Regions from separate parts of the Burkholderia sp. 3C genome, predicted to be linked through region 4. Evidence: predicted binding sites of a transcription regulator. Region 4 holds the regulator's gene; each other region holds the start of a gene.
What was found. The regulator FliA, encoded in region 4, starts transcription of late flagellar genes. The targets are predictions, from matches to a motif close to CTAAAGTTTNNNNNNNNNNNGCCGNTA.
Positions count from the first base shown of each region.

Region 1 (4,207 bases), on a different contig from region 4:
CCGGCCGCCGACGAACCCCGCGTCGCGCGCATGCGCGAACGGCTCGCCGCCGATCTGACCACGCCCGTCACGCTGGCCGAAATGGCCGAGGCGGCCGGGCTGTCGCCGTTCCATGCGGCGCGGCTGTTCACGCGCGCGACCGGCATGGCGCCGCACGCGTGGCGCAATCAGTTGCGCCTGCACCGCTCGCTCGCGCCGCTGCGCGCGGGCCTGGCCGTGGCCGACGTGGCGGCCGCCAGCGGGTTCGTCGATCAGAGCCATTTCACGCGCCACTTCAAACGGATGTTCGGCGTGCCGCCGGGCCGCTGGCAGAGCGCGAAGAAGTAAGTTCACCGCCGCGCAAGAACGTACAAGCCTGCCTGACGCCGCTTCGCTATGCTCGGCGTTCAGGAGGACTCACCGTTGAACCCGTCTCACCCCAATCCATCCCTCACGCAGCGCCAGCCGCGCCCGCTGCGCGAATTCGCCGACGGCGCGCGCGATACGTTTCCGATGATGGTCGGCGCCGCGCCGTTCGGCGTGATCTTCGGCACGCTCGTCACGGCCGGCCCGCTGGCCTGGTGGCATGGCGAGCTGATGTCGCTGATCGTGTTCGCCGGCTCGGCGCAATTCATCGCGATCGGCCTGCTGGCCGGCGGCGCCGGCGCGCTGGTGGTAATCGCCACCACGCTGATCGTCAACCTGCGCCATCTGCTCTACTCGGCCACGCTCGCGCCGTATGTGGCGCATCTGCCGCTGCGCTGGCGCGCCACGCTCGGCGCGCTGATGACCGACGAGGTGTTCGCGGTGGCCTACGCGCGCTACCGCCACACGCGCCCCGGCGAAATGGGGCCGCACTACTTCCTCGGCTCCGGCGTCGCGATGTACGTGAACTGGCAGATCTGGACCGTGGTCGGGCTGCTGTTCGGCGCGGCGTTCCCCGGCCTGCAGGCGCTCGGGCTCGATTTCGCGATGGCCGCCACGTTCATCGCGATCGTGGTGCCGCAACTGGCCGCGTTCCGCTATCTGGCCGCGGCGGCCACGGCCGGCGTGATCGCCCAGCTTTGCCATGCGCTGCCGTACAAGCTGAACCTGCTGGCCGCCGTGGTGGCGGGCGTGACGGTGGGCGTCGCGCTGTCGCTGCGCGATCACGTGCGCGCGCGCCGTTGCTCGGAGGCTGCCTCGTGAGCTACGTCCTGATTCTGCTCGGCATGGCCGCCGTCACCTACGCGATCCGCACGACGCTGTTCCTGTTCGGCGAACGGCTCGTGTTCCCGCCGCTGGTGCGCACCGCGCTCGGCTTCGTGCCCGTCACGGTGCTGACGGCGATCATCGTGCCGATGACGGTCGCGCCGCACGGCGGCGGCGTCGAGTTCGGCCTGCGCAATCCGCAACTGGTGGGCGGCCTGGCGGCGGTGATCGTCTCGGCCGCCACACGCCGGCCGCTCCTGACGATCGCCGTCGGGCTGGCGGTGTTCTTCGTCTGGCAAGGCGTGGTGATGCCGCGCTGGCTGCCGGCCTGAATCGGGCCGGGGGCTCCGAACTCATCACGGGATTCGTCGCTGAGTCGCCGCCGGGCTCGTCCGGACCGGCGCGGGCCGAGCCTAACCGAGTCGGACCGAGTCGGACCGAGTCGAGCGGAGCCGGATCAGACGGACCGAGCCCGGCCGGCACGCCCCGCGCCCGCGCCCACGCCCTCAAGTTTCTTTCGCACGCGCCGATAAGAGAGGAAAACCCTCCTGGCGCCAATCGCGACGGAGCCGGCCGGCATCAGCCACGGCCGGCCGATGCGGGCGGCGCATGCCGGCGCGCGGTCGACGCCGGCAGCCACCGCGTTCCGAGAAATTCATGGGTCATATCACGCTGTCGATCAAGGACGACACCATCACGTCGCTGCGCAAGGATTTCGATGCGTTCGTGCGTGTCTCGCTGAAGCTCGATCCGCAGTTCGCGACGCCCTCGTTCGAGGATTTCCTGCGCGCCAAGCTGCTCGACAACATGGTGCCGCTCACCGAGCACGCCGTGCAGCGCATGTTGCAGGGCGGCCAGTACGCCTGGGCCAAGCGCACGCTCGACAAGGAATTCCCGAACGTGGTCGAGATCCTGATGCGTCAGGCGGAAACGTTCGGCTTCGGCTTTGCCTCGCGCAGCGAATGGACTCCCGACGAACTGCTGAAGGCCTGCCATGACTGGGCCGCCGCAATCGTCACGGAAGCGCAGGGCGACGCCTCGCTGGTCGATCCGCTGGCCGCGCAGATCAAATCGGCCGTGCACGACATCCAGACGCTCGAGGAGCGCATGCAGACGCCGGCCTGGCGGCTGGCCGAATCGCTGCGCCAGCGCGTCTATGAAGCCAAGCTGGCCTGCGAGATGAGCGTGGGCAGCACGGCGCGCGAGAAGCTCGGCGAGCTGCGCGGCCTGCTGCGGCTCGGGCTGTCGCACGGCTCGTTCCAAAAGCAGGAAGCGCAGCAGATCATGGAATACCTGCGCCTGCTGAAGCCGGAAATCTTCGTCGAGGAACCGCACGACGTGTTCACGCGGCTCGCCGCGTGGCTGCGCAGCATCTTCATGGTGCCCACGCCGGCCAGGGCCGCGCAGCAGAACCCGGCGGCACGGCCACCGCAGCAGCGTCAATAACGAGGTACGCCGCGCCTGCCCTGGCGCGGCATAAAAACGGGCCGAACCCCGCACAAAGCGAGGTTCGGCCCGTTGCCGTTTTCAAGCCCGGCGGCAAAGGCGGATCGGCGTCCCGCCCCGTTGTTGCCGCATCGCTTACTGCGACTGGCCCGAACCCGGCGTACCGTTGCCGGCCGGCGACATCCCGCTCGTATTGCCGTTCACGGCATCGCCCGCCTTCGAGTTCGCGCCGTGCGCCGAGCTGTTCGCGCGCGTCTTGGCGTGATGCGACTTCATCGTGTGCTTGGCGCCCGGCGCGCTCATCGCGCCGCTGTTGGCGGGCGTGCCGTTGCCCGGTGCGGTCGGTGCGGCGTCGTTGCCGCCGGTGCCGCCCGACTGGCCGCCCGCGCCGGCTGCACCGCCGCCGCCACCGCCAGCACCGCCGCCCGCGCCACCACCGGCCTGGGCCATCGCGGATGTTGCCGCGAACACGGTCGTCGTCACCAGCGCAGCGCTCATCAGCATTTTGCGAATCGTGGTCATAGCATTCCTCCTCGGGGAATTGGCCGGCGCGGCCTTCGAAACGGGCCGCACCGCCCCGCCGCGACATGCGGCAGTTGGTAGACAGACCGGCCCGTGCCGCGGCCGGTTCGCCGGAAACGCCGACTGTTACCCAAGCTTGCATTTGCTGACGGTTGGCATACATCCACTTACATGGGCCATCCGCCGGCGCCTCGGGATCGGGATCTTCGCTTCCGGTCCCGTTTCCTGACGCAGCGAACGTTCCCGTTCCGCGCCCACACCGGCCGAACCCGCTCCAGCCCGCCAATCCGGCGGTTTCGCGCGCCGCGCTCGCCCCCGGCCGCGCGCTGGCTTATGATGCGAGCCTTGCTTTTTTACACATTGCGCGCCGTTCGCGCGCATCGCCCCATGCCCAACCTCGATTTCACGCTGACCGGCGATTACGTCGAACTGCACAACCTGCTCAAGATCTCCGGCGTGGCCGACAGCGGCGGCTCCGCGAAGGTGCTGGTCGCCTCGGGCGCCGTCAAGGTGGACGGCGCGACCGAGCTGCGCAAGACCTGCAAGATCCGCGCGGGCCAGGTGGTGCTGTTCGAAGACACGCGGATCGCCGTCCACGGCGCCTGAGCGCCGACGCGGGTGCCCGAGCGGCGCCCGCCGCTGCCCGGCATGTCGATTCGACAGCCGTGCAGGAAAACCGTAAGCTTGCCGTCTCACTACAACAACCGAGAGCGCGGGCCTGTCTTCCCGCGGCCCTTCATGTCGCTTCCCGGCCTCCCGCGCGCGGCCCACGCGCCGCCGCCTTCCTTTTCCCGTCACGCCGCCGACACCGCCCGTCTCGCCGCGCCGCTCGCGATCGCCCAGTTGTCGCAGATGGCGATGAGCGTGACCGACACCGTCCTGCTCGGCTCGCTCGGCCCCGACGCGCTCGCGGCCGGCGGCCTCGGCGCAACGCTGTTCTTCGTGGTCGTCACGGTGCTGCAAGGCGTGCTGACCTCGGTCAGCGTCAGCGTCGCCCACGCGCGCGGCGCGCAGGACGACGACCGCATCCCGCACATCTACTGGACAGGCGTGGCGCTGTCGCTGCTGC
Region 1 is NZ_BAAILN010000044.1:394,377-398,583, forward strand. Features, by position in the region: gene ACYP33_RS08140 (AraC family transcriptional regulator) at 1-327, shown strand, start outside; gene ACYP33_RS08145 (AzlC family ABC transporter permease) at 376-1,167, shown strand; gene ACYP33_RS08150 (AzlD domain-containing protein) at 1,164-1,502, shown strand; gene ACYP33_RS08155 (DUF4088 family protein) at 1,828-2,616, shown strand; gene ACYP33_RS08160 (hypothetical protein) at 2,752-3,138, opposite strand; gene ACYP33_RS08165 (RNA-binding S4 domain-containing protein) at 3,526-3,744, shown strand; gene ACYP33_RS08170 (MATE family efflux transporter) at 3,877-4,207, shown strand, end outside.
Region 1: ACYP33_RS08155 (DUF4088 family protein) is a predicted target of FliA. The motif match lies at 1,676-1,702, and genes of this name have one in related genera.

Region 2 (4,207 bases), on a different contig from region 4:
GCGATGGGCGACGACGAGGGCGGCCTCGCGGGCAGCAATGCGCTGGCGCAGGCGCTGGCCAGCGCGCGCGCCAACAACCATTTCGGCGGCAACGGCTATTCGGCCGAGAGCGCGCTGACGCCGCCCGTCAAGGGCAACGGCGCGTCGCCGGATCAGGACCATTTCGTCGGCAAGGTGGCCGATGCGGCGCAGGCGGCCAGCGCCGCCACCGGCATTCCGGCGCGCTTCATCGTCGGCCAGGCCGCGCTCGAATCGGGCTGGGGCAAGCGCGAGATTCGCGGCCGCGACGGCCAGTCGAGCTACAACGTGTTCGGCATCAAGGCGACCAAGAACTGGACCGGGCGCACCGTGTCGGCCGTCACGACCGAATACGTGAACGGCCAGCCGCATCGCGTGGTGGCGCAGTTCCGTGCCTACGATTCGTACCAGCACGCGATGACCGACTACGCCACGATGCTGAAGAGCAACCCGCGTTACGCCGGGGTGCTGAACACGGCGAGCACGCCGGAAGGCTTTGCGAACGGCATGCAGCGCGCCGGTTATGCGACCGACCCGCATTACGCCAAAAAATTGATCTCGATATTGCGTCAAATCGTGTAAAGCGCGCAACGTGCTGGCGCTTTATGTCGCGGCACGCAACGTGAATGCACAATTGACCGAGGGTTAACCCTTAATTTATTGGTAATTCGGCAACATTTTCTACGCGTTTTCAGGTATATCTCCTGTTGAATTTACTTTTAGCCAAAGAATTACGAACGATTTCGATCTACACTCTGCGCTGACGCTGCGGGCCGTTCGAGGTCCGCGTCGAGCAAGCCGCGGCCGTGCATGCCGCCGGCACTCCGTGCGACCGGGCAAGCCGGCGCCAGGCAGAAGATGACATCCGGCAAGCCAACACCATGAACACCGAAGCACAGACCGCCACGTCGGAGGACGACGATTCCCTTCCCGATTACGGACGTCGCAACCCGCTCGAAATTGGCGTGCAGTTGCGCAATCTGCTGAATCGCGGGGATTTCCTCACGGTCCGCTATGCGGGCGGGCAGCTCGTCACGCGCATTCTCGCCGTCGATGTGCGCGGCGGCGCGTTCACGTTCGACTGGGGCGCGCTCGAAGCGCAGAACGCCCAGTTGCTGGCCGCCAAGCGCGGCGCGTTCGAGGCGCTGCCCGACGGCGTGCGTGTGGAGTTCTCGATCGGCACGCCCACCCAGGTCGATTACGAGGGCCGCCCGGCGTTTCTCGCGGCGTTCCCGGAAGTGCTGTATTTCGTGCAGCGCCGCGAGTATTTCCGCGTCGATGCGCCGATGCTCGACCCGTACATCGCGCGCGGCACGCTGCCCGACGGCGATTCGTTCACGTTCGAGATCGACAACATCTCGCTCGGCGGCATCGGCCTGCGCACCACCGACGAACGCGCGGCCGCGCTCGATCCGGGCGTGACGCTGCCGGACGTCGAACTGAGCCTGGCCACGCACGGCAAGCTGTCGCTCGATCTGCAACTGGTGTCGATGCGCAGCATCGACGTGCCGAACGGGGTGCGCCGCTATCAGGCGGGCTTCCGTTTCGCGTCGCTGCCGGGCGCTGCCGAGAACACGCTGCAACGTCTGATCACGCAACTCGAAGTCAAGCGCCGCCAGCTCGCCCGGGGCTGACGCACGCCGCTTTCCGGCCCGAGGGCCGCCGCCGAAATTCGCGCGCGCGGCCTCAATTTCCGCCGGCTGCGGCCGTTATACCGGGTGTCCCTTTCCCGGAGGCCGTGCGCGGCCGGCATTCATGTCCAACAATCTCCTGAACATTGGACTCAGCGGCCTCAACGCTGCCCAATGGGGTATCAACGTCACCGGCCAGAACATCAGCAACCAGGCGACCGCCGGCTATTCGGTCGAGCGCCCCGTGTATGCCGAAACCGATGGCCAGTACACGTCGAGCGGCTATCTGCCGAGCGGCGTGTCGACCGTCACGGTGCAGCGCCAGTACAGCCAGTACCTGTCGGCTCAACTGAACGCGGCGAACACCACCGGCAGCGCGCTGAGTTCGTATTCGTCGCTGGTCGCCACGCTGAACAACTACGTCGGCAGCCCGACGGGCGGCGTGGGCGCGGCCATCTCCAGCTATTTCACCGGTCTGCAGAACGTCGCCAACGGTGCGGCGAGCGCAGCGACGCGCGCCACCGCGTTCAGCGCCGGGCAGACGCTCGCGGCCCAGTTGTCCTCCGCCGGCGCGCAATTCGACGCGCTGCGCACCCAGGTCAACTCGCAACTGCAGAACTCGGCCACCCAGGTCAACGCACTGACCTCGCAAATCGCCCTGCTGAACCAGCAGATCGCGGTGGCGGGCTCGTCGGGCCAGCCCCCGAACCAGTTGCTCGACACGCGCGACCAGGCGGTCGCCAGCCTGTCGCAACTGGTGGGCGCGACGGTCACCACGCAAAGCGACGGCAGCTACACGGTGACGATCGGCAACGGTCAGCCGCTGGTGCTCGGCAACACCAGCTACCAGATGACCACGGTGCCGTCGGCATCGGACCCGAGCGAGCTGTCGCTGGCCGTGCAGAGCAGTTCGACGACCACCGGCGGCACGCCGCAGGTGCTGGCCGACAGCACGGTGACGGGCGGCTCGATCGGCGGCGCGCTACAGTTCCGCAGCCAGACGCTCGACCCGGCCGAAGCGCAGCTCGGCGCGATCGCCGTCAGCTTCGCCGCGCAGACCAACGCGCAGAACGCGCTCGGCATCGACGCGAACGGCAAGCCGGGCGGCAACCTGTTCACGGTGCCCGCGCCCACCACCATCACGAACCTGAACAACACCGGCACCGGCGTGCTGTCGGCCAGCTTCGACAACGCCCAGCAGCCGCCGAACAGCGATTACACGCTGTCGTACGACGGCACTACCTACACGCTCAAGAACAAGACCTCGGGCGACGTGGTGGGCACGGCCACTTCGCTGCCGGCCACGCTCGGCGGCCTGAAGCTGTCGGCCACCGGCACCATGAACGCCGGCGATTCGTTCACCATCGAGCCGACCCGCGGCGCGCTGAACGGCTTCGCCGTGGCGGCCACCGACGGCTCGGCGATCGCCGCCGCCGCCCCGGTGACGGCCAGCGCCAGCGCCAGCAACACCGGCAGCGGCAAGATCACCCAGGGCACGGTCACGGCGGGCTATCAGATGCCGTCGTCCACCACCACGCTGACCTACAACTCGGCGTCGAAATCGCTGACGGGCTTCCCGGCAGGCACCACGGTAACCATCGGCACCACGCCGCCCACCACGGTGACGATCGCCGACGGCACGACGCAAGTGCCGTACGACCCGACCCAGGGCGCGACGCTGACCATCACCAGCACGGTTCAGCCGCCGCCGGCCGGCGTCATGAACAACGTGTCGGTCACGCTGTCGGACACGCCGTCCAACGGCGACACGTTCACGATCGCCCCGGGCGGCGCCTCGAACGACGGCCGCAACGCGCAGTTGCTGTCGTCGCTGGCCACCTCGAAGGCCTTCGACGGCGGCACCACCACGCTGACCACTGCCTACAGCAGCTACGTCAACAACGTCGGCAACACCGCGGCGCGTCTGAGTGCGGCCAGCTCCGCGCAGACCGGCGTGGTCAGCCAGATCACCACCCAACAGCAATCCGTGTCGGGCGTGAACCAGAACGAGGAAGCGGCGAACCTGGTGCAGTACCAGCAGATGTACCAGGCCAACGCCAAGGTCATCCAGACCGCCCAGACCCTGTTCACCACGCTGCTCGGCATCTTCAACTGACGGAATCGATCATCATGCGCATCGCGACTTCGCAGTTCTATACGCAGAACATCGAGTTGATGAACAACCAGGAATCCCAGATCTCCACCCTGTATCAGCAGGTGGCGAGCGGGAACCTGCTGTTGACGGCGGCCGACAATCCGCTGGGGGCCGCGCAGGCCGTGCAGCTGTCGGCTTCGTCGGCCACGCTGTCGCAATACTCGACCAACCAGTCGACCGCGCTCAATGCGCTGCAACTGGAAGATTCGACGCTGAGCAGCGTGACCAGCACGCTGAACGCGATCGTGCCGAAACTCAGCAACGCGATCAACGGCACGCTGTCGGACAGCGACCGCGCCGCGCTCGCGGCGCAACTGCAAGGCCAGCGCGACACGCTGCTGAACCTGGCGAACACCACCGACGGCGCCGGCAACTACATCTTCGCGGGCTTCCAGAGCACGGC
Region 2 is NZ_BAAILN010000020.1:9,690-13,896, forward strand. Features, by position in the region: gene flgJ (flagellar assembly peptidoglycan hydrolase FlgJ) at 1-600, shown strand, start outside; gene ACYP33_RS02950 (flagellar brake protein) at 900-1,652, shown strand; gene flgK (flagellar hook-associated protein FlgK) at 1,774-3,765, shown strand; gene flgL (flagellar hook-associated protein FlgL) at 3,780-4,207, shown strand, end outside.
Region 2: flgK (flagellar hook-associated protein FlgK) is a predicted target of FliA. The motif match lies at 1,704-1,730, and genes of this name have one in related genera.

Region 3 (4,207 bases), on a different contig from region 4:
GCGGCGGCGGCGGCGATGCCCAGCCACTTGGCGATGTCCTTGGCCATCGCGATCATGTCCGGCGTGCGCCACCACGGCACGTTGGCCAGCGGATCGGCGATTTCGGTGAACTGGCTGTTGACCACGTTGACCGAGTCGCCGCGCTTGGCGTCGAAGCCCATCGCGTCCTTCACGAGCTGCTGGACCTGCGCGAGCTTGTCGGCCGTCAGCGGCTGCATGGTGACGTGGCCCTTCGCGTCGGCCACCGGCAGGTTGTTGACCACCACCGCCACCGACAGGCGCTTGACGCCGCCCGTGGCCTGCTCGACGTGACGCACGGTCTTGTCGAGTTCGTAGTTGGTGGTCGAATCCTTGTGGTCGCTGACCGGCGTCGGCGGCGTGCCGGCCGCGCCGCTGGCGCCCGTGATCGGGGCCGAGGCCGGCTGCGGCGGCGTGTTCGACAGCGCGCCCGGCACCCCGCCCGCGCCGCTTTGCGACATCTCGGTCGAGCTGGAGGTCTGCTGGCTGCGGATCGCGGCCTGCTGCTGCGCGCCGTTCGGGCTGTAGCTTTCCGAGGTTTGCTCGGTGTGCGAGAAATCGATGTCGGCGCTGACCTGTGCGCGCGTGTTGCCGGCGCCGAACATCGGCGCGAGGATCGTGTCGATGCGTTTCTCTGTATTGCGCTCGACCTGCTGCACGTACTTGAGCTGGTTGGCGTCGAGGCCCGAGGCCGACGACTGCTGGGTCAGCAGGTTGCCGTCCTGGTCGACGATCGTGACGTTCTTGGCCGGCATGTCGGGCACGCCCGAGGCGACCATGCGGGTGATCGCGAGCACCTGGCCGTCGTCGAGCACGCGGCCCGGGTACAGGTCGACGAACACCGAGGCGCTCGGCGCCTCGCGATCGCGCACGAATACCGACGGCTTCGGGATCGCCAGATGCACGCGCGCGCCGCGCACGGCGTTGATCGACGCGATGGTGCGTTCGAGCTCGCCTTCGAGCGCGCGCTGGTAATTGACCTGCTCGGCGAACTGGCTGATGCCGAACTTCTGGTTGTCCATCAGCTCGAAACCGACCGAGCCGCCCTTGGGCAGGCCCATCGCGGCCAGCTTCAGGCGCGTTTCATGCACCAGATTGGACGGCACCAGGATCGCGCCGCCGCCATCGGTGAATTGATACGGGGTATTGGATTGCTGCAGTGCGGTAATGATGGCGCCGCCGTCGCGATCGGACAGGTTGCTGTACAGCACCTTGTAATCCGGGGCGCGGCTCCACAGCACCAGCGCGACGATGGCGGCGATCACGAGCGCCGTGATGATCACGAACGGCAGCTTGGGATTGGTGCGCATCCGCGACAGGCCCGAGAAGCCGGACAGGCGCTCGGCAAAGCCGCCCAGACCGAAGTCGGCAGCGCCTGCGCCAGCGCCCGGCAGCGCGCCACCGGGCATCGCCGCGTTGGGCGACGTGCCGGCGACGGCGGTGCGCGCGTCGGGGTTGATCAGCGAATTGGCCTGCGAATCCATGCTTCGGGGTTCTCCACAGCGGCTGCCGCTCGGCCGAGCGGACGGACAATGACACGATGCGATTATTCCGGCTCGCGCCCACCCCCCATCGGCCGAAAAGAACCGAGTTTTACCCGTACTTCACCGGCTTTGCCGCCGGGGGCGCTTGCTATCCTTGCTCGCAATCCGGCATCGCGCCGTTTTGCTGCCCCCTCGGGGCGGCCGTCGCGAACCACCGGGGCCGGATCGGGCGTGCCCGCCTGCCGGCCCGGCGCCGGTCCGTCACCCCGACTCTTTCTGCGGAGACTTCATGACTGCGCCCGTCAACGGAATCGCTTCGGCGCTTCAACAAATGCAGGCGATGGCCGCCCAGGCCACCGGCAGCGCCAGTGCGGCGGCCACCGGCGCCAGCAACGGCGCGGCCACGGCCAGCAGCTTCGCGAGCGCGCTGAAGTCCTCGCTGGACAAGATCAGCGACGCGCAGGCCACCTCGGCCAACGAGGCCAAGGCGTTCGAACTGGGCGCCCCGAACGTGTCGCTGAACGACGTGGTGGTGGACGCGCAGAAGGCCAACATCGGTTTCCAGTTCGGGCTTCAGGTCCGTAACAAGCTGGTCAGCGCCTACAACGACATCATGCAGATGTCGGTCTGAACGACCCTCTTTTTGCGTCCGATACGGCCCGCGCTCTAAAGCTTTCCTCGCCCTTACCGATAACGCCGTTATTACTCTGCGTTACACGTGCCGTTTCGACGGGCGTCGCGTAACCCGTCACGATCGCACCAACAGGAGGGCCGTCATGTTTTCCCCAGGACACGCTGGAGCCAACGCCTACGCGCGCGTCGGCGTCGAGACAGGGGTGATGGGCGCGTCTCCGCATCGCCTGATCGCCATGCTCTACGAGGGCGCCCGCAAGGCGATCGCCCATGCACGCCTGCACCTGAGCGCCGGCAACGTCGGCGCGCGCGGCGACGCGATCGGCAAGGCCATGCGGATCGTCGAGAACGGCCTGCAGGCCTCGTTGAACGTCGAGGCCGGCGGCGAGATCGCCGGCCGGCTCGACGCCCTTTACGCCTACATCGTGCGCCGCCTGCTCGAGGCGAACGTGAAGGCCAGCGATGCGATGCTCGTCGAGGTCGACGGGTTGCTCGCCACGCTGGAGGAAGCCTGGAGCGGCATCGCTCCGGAAGTCGCACGCATGATGGCATCCCAAGCCCAGCCGGAAATCGCACGATGAATCGCAAGGCAGCCTACCTCGCCCTCTATGAGGCTATCGCGGATGTATCCGGCCAGATGCTGACGGCCGCCCGCGGTGCCGACTGGACGGCGGTCAATGGGCTGCAGAGCGAGTATCAGGTGCTCGTCGACGGCCTCCGGGTCGCCGAGGAAGGGGTGCTGCTCGATCAGGCCGAACGCGGCCACAAGTACACGCTGATCCGCCGCATCCTGGCCGACGACGCGGCGATTCGCGATCTGGCGAGCCCCGAAGTGGCCCGGCTGTCGGCGCTGTTCGACGCCGGCCGCTCGACGCGGGTGCTCAAGGACATCTACCAGGCACGTCGCTGAACGCGACAGGCGGCCGTCACTCTCACGACGCCGGCGTGATGCCGCGCGCAAGCTCACGATGACCGGGATCGACGCCGTTACCGCTGCCATGCTTGTCAGCCGGATCGACAGCCTGCTCGAAGGCGTGTCGGCCGGCGCGCCCGCCGCTTCGGCCGCGCAGGTCGGCGTGCCGGCCGGTGCGCCCGGCACCGCGACGCCCGCGCCGCTGCCGTTGCCGGCCACGACGCCGCCCGCTCCCTCCGCCCAGACCGCACTGTCGAACGTCGCGCTGACGCTCGACGCGATCTCCCGTTTCGGTGGCGACGCCACGCCGGTCGTGATCGGCAGCGTGCCGCTGCTGACCGGGCCGCAGATCGCGGCGCTGCTGATGCCGGCTGCGGCGGCGGATGGCGGGGCGGCTGCGCAGGCTGGAGCGGGGGCGGCCGCGGCCGGTTCGGCGGGTGCGGGGAATGGCGCCGGCTCGGCATCGAGCGCCGCGACGGCGGGGGCCGGCAATGCCGGCGCGCAAGGGGCGGGTAATGCTGCGGGTGCCGGCAACGCCGCGAATGGCGCAAATGGCGCCGCCAACGCCGCACCCGTTGCCTCGGCGGCGGCGAACGCGGCCGTGGCGGCGCTGGCCGCCGCGTTGGCGCGTGCGGTGTCCGACAGCGGCCTGTTCTACGAATCCCATCTCGCCCAGTGGCTGGCGGGCCAGCGCCCGGTCGCCGATCTCGCCGGCGAGCCGCAGCAGCAATTGACGCGCGATCCCGGCGCGCGGACTCCGGGCGGCGGTGCTCCGCCAGGGTCCTCGGGCTCGGCATCCTCGTCCTCCGCATCTTCCGCGCCGGCTCAGGCGGGGGGCACGGCCGCCGGCCAGGGCACGCACGGCGCGCCCGCCGGCCAGTTCGGTGCGAGCGGCGCGTCGGCCTACGCGTCGCTGGCGGCCGACAACGGCGCGAACCGTCTGCTCGACGCGCTCTCGAACCCGCCCGGCGCGGCCGATGCCGGCGCGACCAACGCCAACAACGCGGCGGCGATGGCCACCGTCCACCCGGCCACGTTGCCGCTGGTGCGCCAGCAGCTCGATCTGCTGGCCACCGACCAGTTCCGCTGGGCCGGCGAGGCATGGCCCGGCGCGCGGCTCGACTGGAGCATCGAGCCCGACGCCGGCGGCGCGCAGGGC
Region 3 is NZ_BAAILN010000038.1:36,641-40,847, forward strand. Features, by position in the region: gene fliF (flagellar basal-body MS-ring/collar protein FliF) at 1-1,502, opposite strand, end outside; gene fliE (flagellar hook-basal body complex protein FliE) at 1,792-2,133, shown strand; gene fliS (flagellar export chaperone FliS) at 2,279-2,716, shown strand; gene ACYP33_RS05795 (flagellar protein FliT) at 2,713-3,045, shown strand; gene fliK (flagellar hook-length control protein FliK) at 3,104-4,207, shown strand, end outside.
Region 3: fliS (flagellar export chaperone FliS) is a predicted target of FliA. The motif match lies at 2,169-2,195, and genes of this name have one in related genera.

Region 4 (4,207 bases):
CTGGGCGACGACGACCAGCACGACGCCGCCCCGGCCGCCGCCGCACCCGCCTACGAACCGGCCCCGGCCGTCGCGCCGTCGACGCCGGCCCCGTGGCTCGTCGAGCACGCGCGCCGCCTGACGCGCCAGCACGATGCGATCTCGGCCCCGGCCGCACGCGGCGAACCGGTCACGGCCGCCGAATTGAATGCGGCGCTCGACGATAGCGCAACGCCCGAATGGGCGCGCGACATCGTGCGCAACGTCGCCGCCCGCGTGGAGCCGCCGCAACGCCCGGCCGCCCCGGCCGCTGCGTCCGCCCCGGCGATCTCGCCGGCCGTCGCCAAGCTCGCCGAGCGCGTGGTGCGCGGCACCCAGACGCCGGCCGCCTCGATCGCCGACGAAGTCAATTCGCGCATCGAGCGGATCGTCAACGAGACGGTGATGAACGAGCTGTCGGCGATGCGCGGCATGATGGAAGAGCAGTTCGCCGGCCTCGTATGGGGCGACCGCCAACGCCGCAGCCCGCTGCATGGCGCGCTGACCAAGCGCCTGTTCTCGGCCGGCTTCTCGGCGCAACTGGTGCGCACCCTGGTCGACAACCTGCCGGCCGACGTGTCGGCGGGCAGCTTCGAAGGCGCCTGCGAGTGGGCCGAAACGGTGCTGGCCGGCAACCTGCCGGTGCTCGACAGCGAGGATGCGCTGATGGAGCGCGGCGGCGTGTTCGCGCTGATGGGGCCGACCGGCGTGGGCAAGACCACCACCACCGCCAAGCTGGCCGCGCGCTGCGTGATGCGCTTCGGCGCCAGCAAGGTCGCGCTGCTGACCACCGACAGCTACCGGATCGGCGGCCACGAACAACTGCGCATCTTCGGCCGGATTCTCGGCGTGCCGGTGCATGCGGTGAAGGATGGCGGCGATCTGCAACTGGCGCTCTCGGAGCTGCGCAACAAGCACATCGTGCTGATCGACACGATCGGCATGAGCCAGCGCGACCGCACCGTGTCCGACCAGATCGCGATGCTGCAAGGCGCCGATTCGCGCGTGCAGCGGCTGCTGCTGATGTCGGCGACCAGCCACGGCGATACGCTCAACGAAGTGGTGCAGGCCTATCGCGGCGCGGGTCAGACCGATCTCGCCGGCTGCATCCTGACCAAGCTCGACGAGGCCACCAACCTCGGCAGCGTGCTCGACACGGTGATCCGCTACCAACTGCCGGTGCACTACGTGTCGACCGGCCAGAAGGTGCCGGAGAACCTGTACGTCGCCACCCGCAAGTTCCTGCTCAAGAGCGCGTTCTGCGTGCCGCGCGACGGCTCGCCGTTCGTGCCGCACGAAGACGAACTGCCCGGCATGCTGTCGGCTCTGGCCGGCCGCCCGGGCGCCGGACAACACGAGGTCTACTTTGGATAAGCGCACTACCGATCAGGCCGAAGGATTGCGGCGCTTGCTGGCCGGCCGCGCCACCCGGATCGTTGCGGTCACCGGCGGCCCGTCGGGCGTCGGCTGCACCTCGGCGGTCGTCAATCTGGCTGCCGCGCTGGCCGCGCTCGGCAAGGACGTGCTGGTGGTCGACGAGCGCTCGGACGTGGAATCCGCCACCGCGACGCTGGCCGGCGCCTGGTTGCGCACCGGCACCACGGTGCGTCACGAGGCCGGCTTCTCGCTGTGCGTGGCGGCCGATCTGGCGCGCGACGGCTACGACGACGAGCGCCTGGCCGCCTATCTCGACGGCGCGGCGGACATCGTGCTGGTGGACGCCCAGCGCGACGCGAACGGTGCGCTGTCGGCGCTCGCGCGCGCCGCGCACGACGTGCTGATCGTCACGCGGGTGGCCGGCGCGGCGATCACCGAAGCCTATGCCTGCATGAAGCGCCTGCACTACGCGCACGCGCTCGCGCAGTTCCGCGTGCTGATCAACCACGTGCAGAGCGAAGCCGATGCGCGCGCCGCCTACGAGAATCTGGCCGGCGTGGCGGGGCGCTACCTGACGGTCGCGCTGGAAGAAGGCGGCTACGTCAGCGCCGATCCGCTCGTCGCGCGTGCCCGCGAACTGGTGCACACGGTGGTGGACGCGTTTCCGTCGGCCGCCGCCGCGCGCGACTACCGGCAGATCGCGTCGGACCTGCTGTACTGGCCGATGCGCTCGGCGCCGGTCGCCGGCCGGCCGTTCGCCGCTACGCCGGCCGTCGAACGGGGTGCGGCGCAAGCCGCCTGACCCAAAGGGCTATCAGGAGAGAGCCGATGTACAACGCTCAAGGAAAACTGTCCACGTCGGCGATGGCCGAGGCCGGGATGGGGCAAGCCGAGGTGCTCGCGAAATATGCGCCGCTGGTGCGTCGTCTGGGCCTGCAACTGGTCGCGAAGATGCCGGCCAGCGTCGATCTCGACGACCTGATCCAGGCCGGCATGATCGGCCTGCTCGACGCGGCCGGCCGCTACAAGGAAGATCAGGGCGCGCAGTTCGAAACCTACGCGACGCAGCGCATTCGCGGTGCGATGCTCGACGAGCTGCGCAGCAACGACTGGTTGCCGCGCAGCCTGCGCAAGACCTCGCGCGAGGTGGAGCAGGCCGTGCACCGCGTCGAGCAGAAGCTCGGCCGCCCGGCCAACGAAACCGAGATCGCCACGCACCTGGAGATGCCGCTCGACGAGTACCAGTCGATGCTGCAGGATCTGCACGGCAGCCAGTTGATCTATTACGAGGATTTCGACCGCTCCGCCGACGACGAGCCGTTCCTCGACCGCTATCGCGTGGACCATTCGGACCCGCTGTCGGCGCTGCTCGACGATCACCTGCGCGCCGCGCTGGTGGAGGCGATCGATCGCCTGCCCGAGCGCGAGAAATTGCTGATGTCGCTGTATTACGAGCGCGGGCTGAATCTGCGCGAAATCGGCGCGGTGCTGGAGGTCAGCGAATCGCGCGTGTGTCAGTTGCACAGCCAGGCCGTGGCGCGTCTGCGCGCCCGCCTGCGCGAACAGGCCTGGGTCGGCGCCGAACACTGAGCGCCGCGTATCGGGTGCCGCAGTGCGCCACGGCGCGCCGCACGAGGCCCGCAGGCGAGTGCCCGCCTGCCGCCATCGTCGCGATCGATCGCGGGATTTCGGCCGCCGAATCCCGCGCCGTGCGTGTGGGAATTGTTCACGACTGTTTGCTACAATCCGTGCTCGTTTCCGAGGAGCGTTGCGACGGGCGTCCTGCCCGCCAGGCTCGGAAATCTTCACCGCGCGGCCCGCACCGCCCGGCGGGTCCGTCCCCACGAACCCTCCGGCCAGCGAGCCGCTCCTTGAACGGCGCTCACGTCACCAATCTTTGATCCATCAAGAAAGGAGGGCGTGATGAACGCCGTTATCGATTCGAAAGCTTCCAACGATTACCTCGTCGCCGACCTGGCGCTGGCCGCCTGGGGCCGCAAGGAACTGAACATCGCCGAGACCGAAATGCCCGGCCTGATGCAGATCCGCGAGGAAAACAAGGCATCGCAGCCGCTGAAGGGCGCGCGCATCGCCGGTTCGCTGCACATGACGATCCAGACAGGCGTGCTGATCGAGACGCTGAAGGCGCTCGGCGCCGACGTGCGCTGGGCCTCGTGCAACATCTTCTCGACGCAGGATCACGCGGCCGCGGCCATCGTCGAAGCCGGCGTGCCGGTGTTCGCGTTCAAGGGCGAATCGCTCGACGAATACTGGGAGTTCTCGCACCGCATCTTCGAATGGCCGAACGGCGAATTCGCCAACATGATCCTCGACGACGGCGGCGACGCCACGTTGCTGCTGATCCTCGGCGCGAAGGCCGAGAAGGATCGCTCGGTGATCGCCAAGCCGACCAACGAGGAAGAAGTCGCGCTGTACAAGTCGATCGCCGCGCACCTCGACGCCGATCCGGTGTGGTACTCGACGCGCCTCGCGCATATCAAGGGCGTGACGGAAGAAACCACCACCGGCGTGCACCGTCTGTACCAGATGGAAAAGGACGGCCGCCTGCCGTTCCCGGCGTTCAACGTCAACGATTCGGTCACCAAGTCGAAGTTCGACAACCTGTACGGCTGCCGCGAATCGCTGGTGGACGGCATCAAGCGCGCGACCGACGTGATGATCGCGGGCAAGATCGCGGTGGTGGCCGGCTACGGCGACGTGGGCAAGGGCTGCGCGCAATCGCTGCGTGGCCTCGGCGCGACCGTGTGGGTCACGGAAATCGATCCGATCTGCGCGCTGCAGGCGGCGATGG
Region 4 is NZ_BAAILN010000043.1:6,979-11,185, forward strand. Features, by position in the region: gene flhF (flagellar biosynthesis protein FlhF) at 1-1,392, shown strand, start outside; gene ACYP33_RS06325 (nucleotide-binding protein) at 1,385-2,197, shown strand; gene ACYP33_RS06330 (RNA polymerase sigma factor FliA) at 2,224-2,985, shown strand; S-adenosyl-L-homocysteine riboswitch at 3,150-3,217, shown strand; gene ahcY (adenosylhomocysteinase) at 3,319-4,207, shown strand, end outside.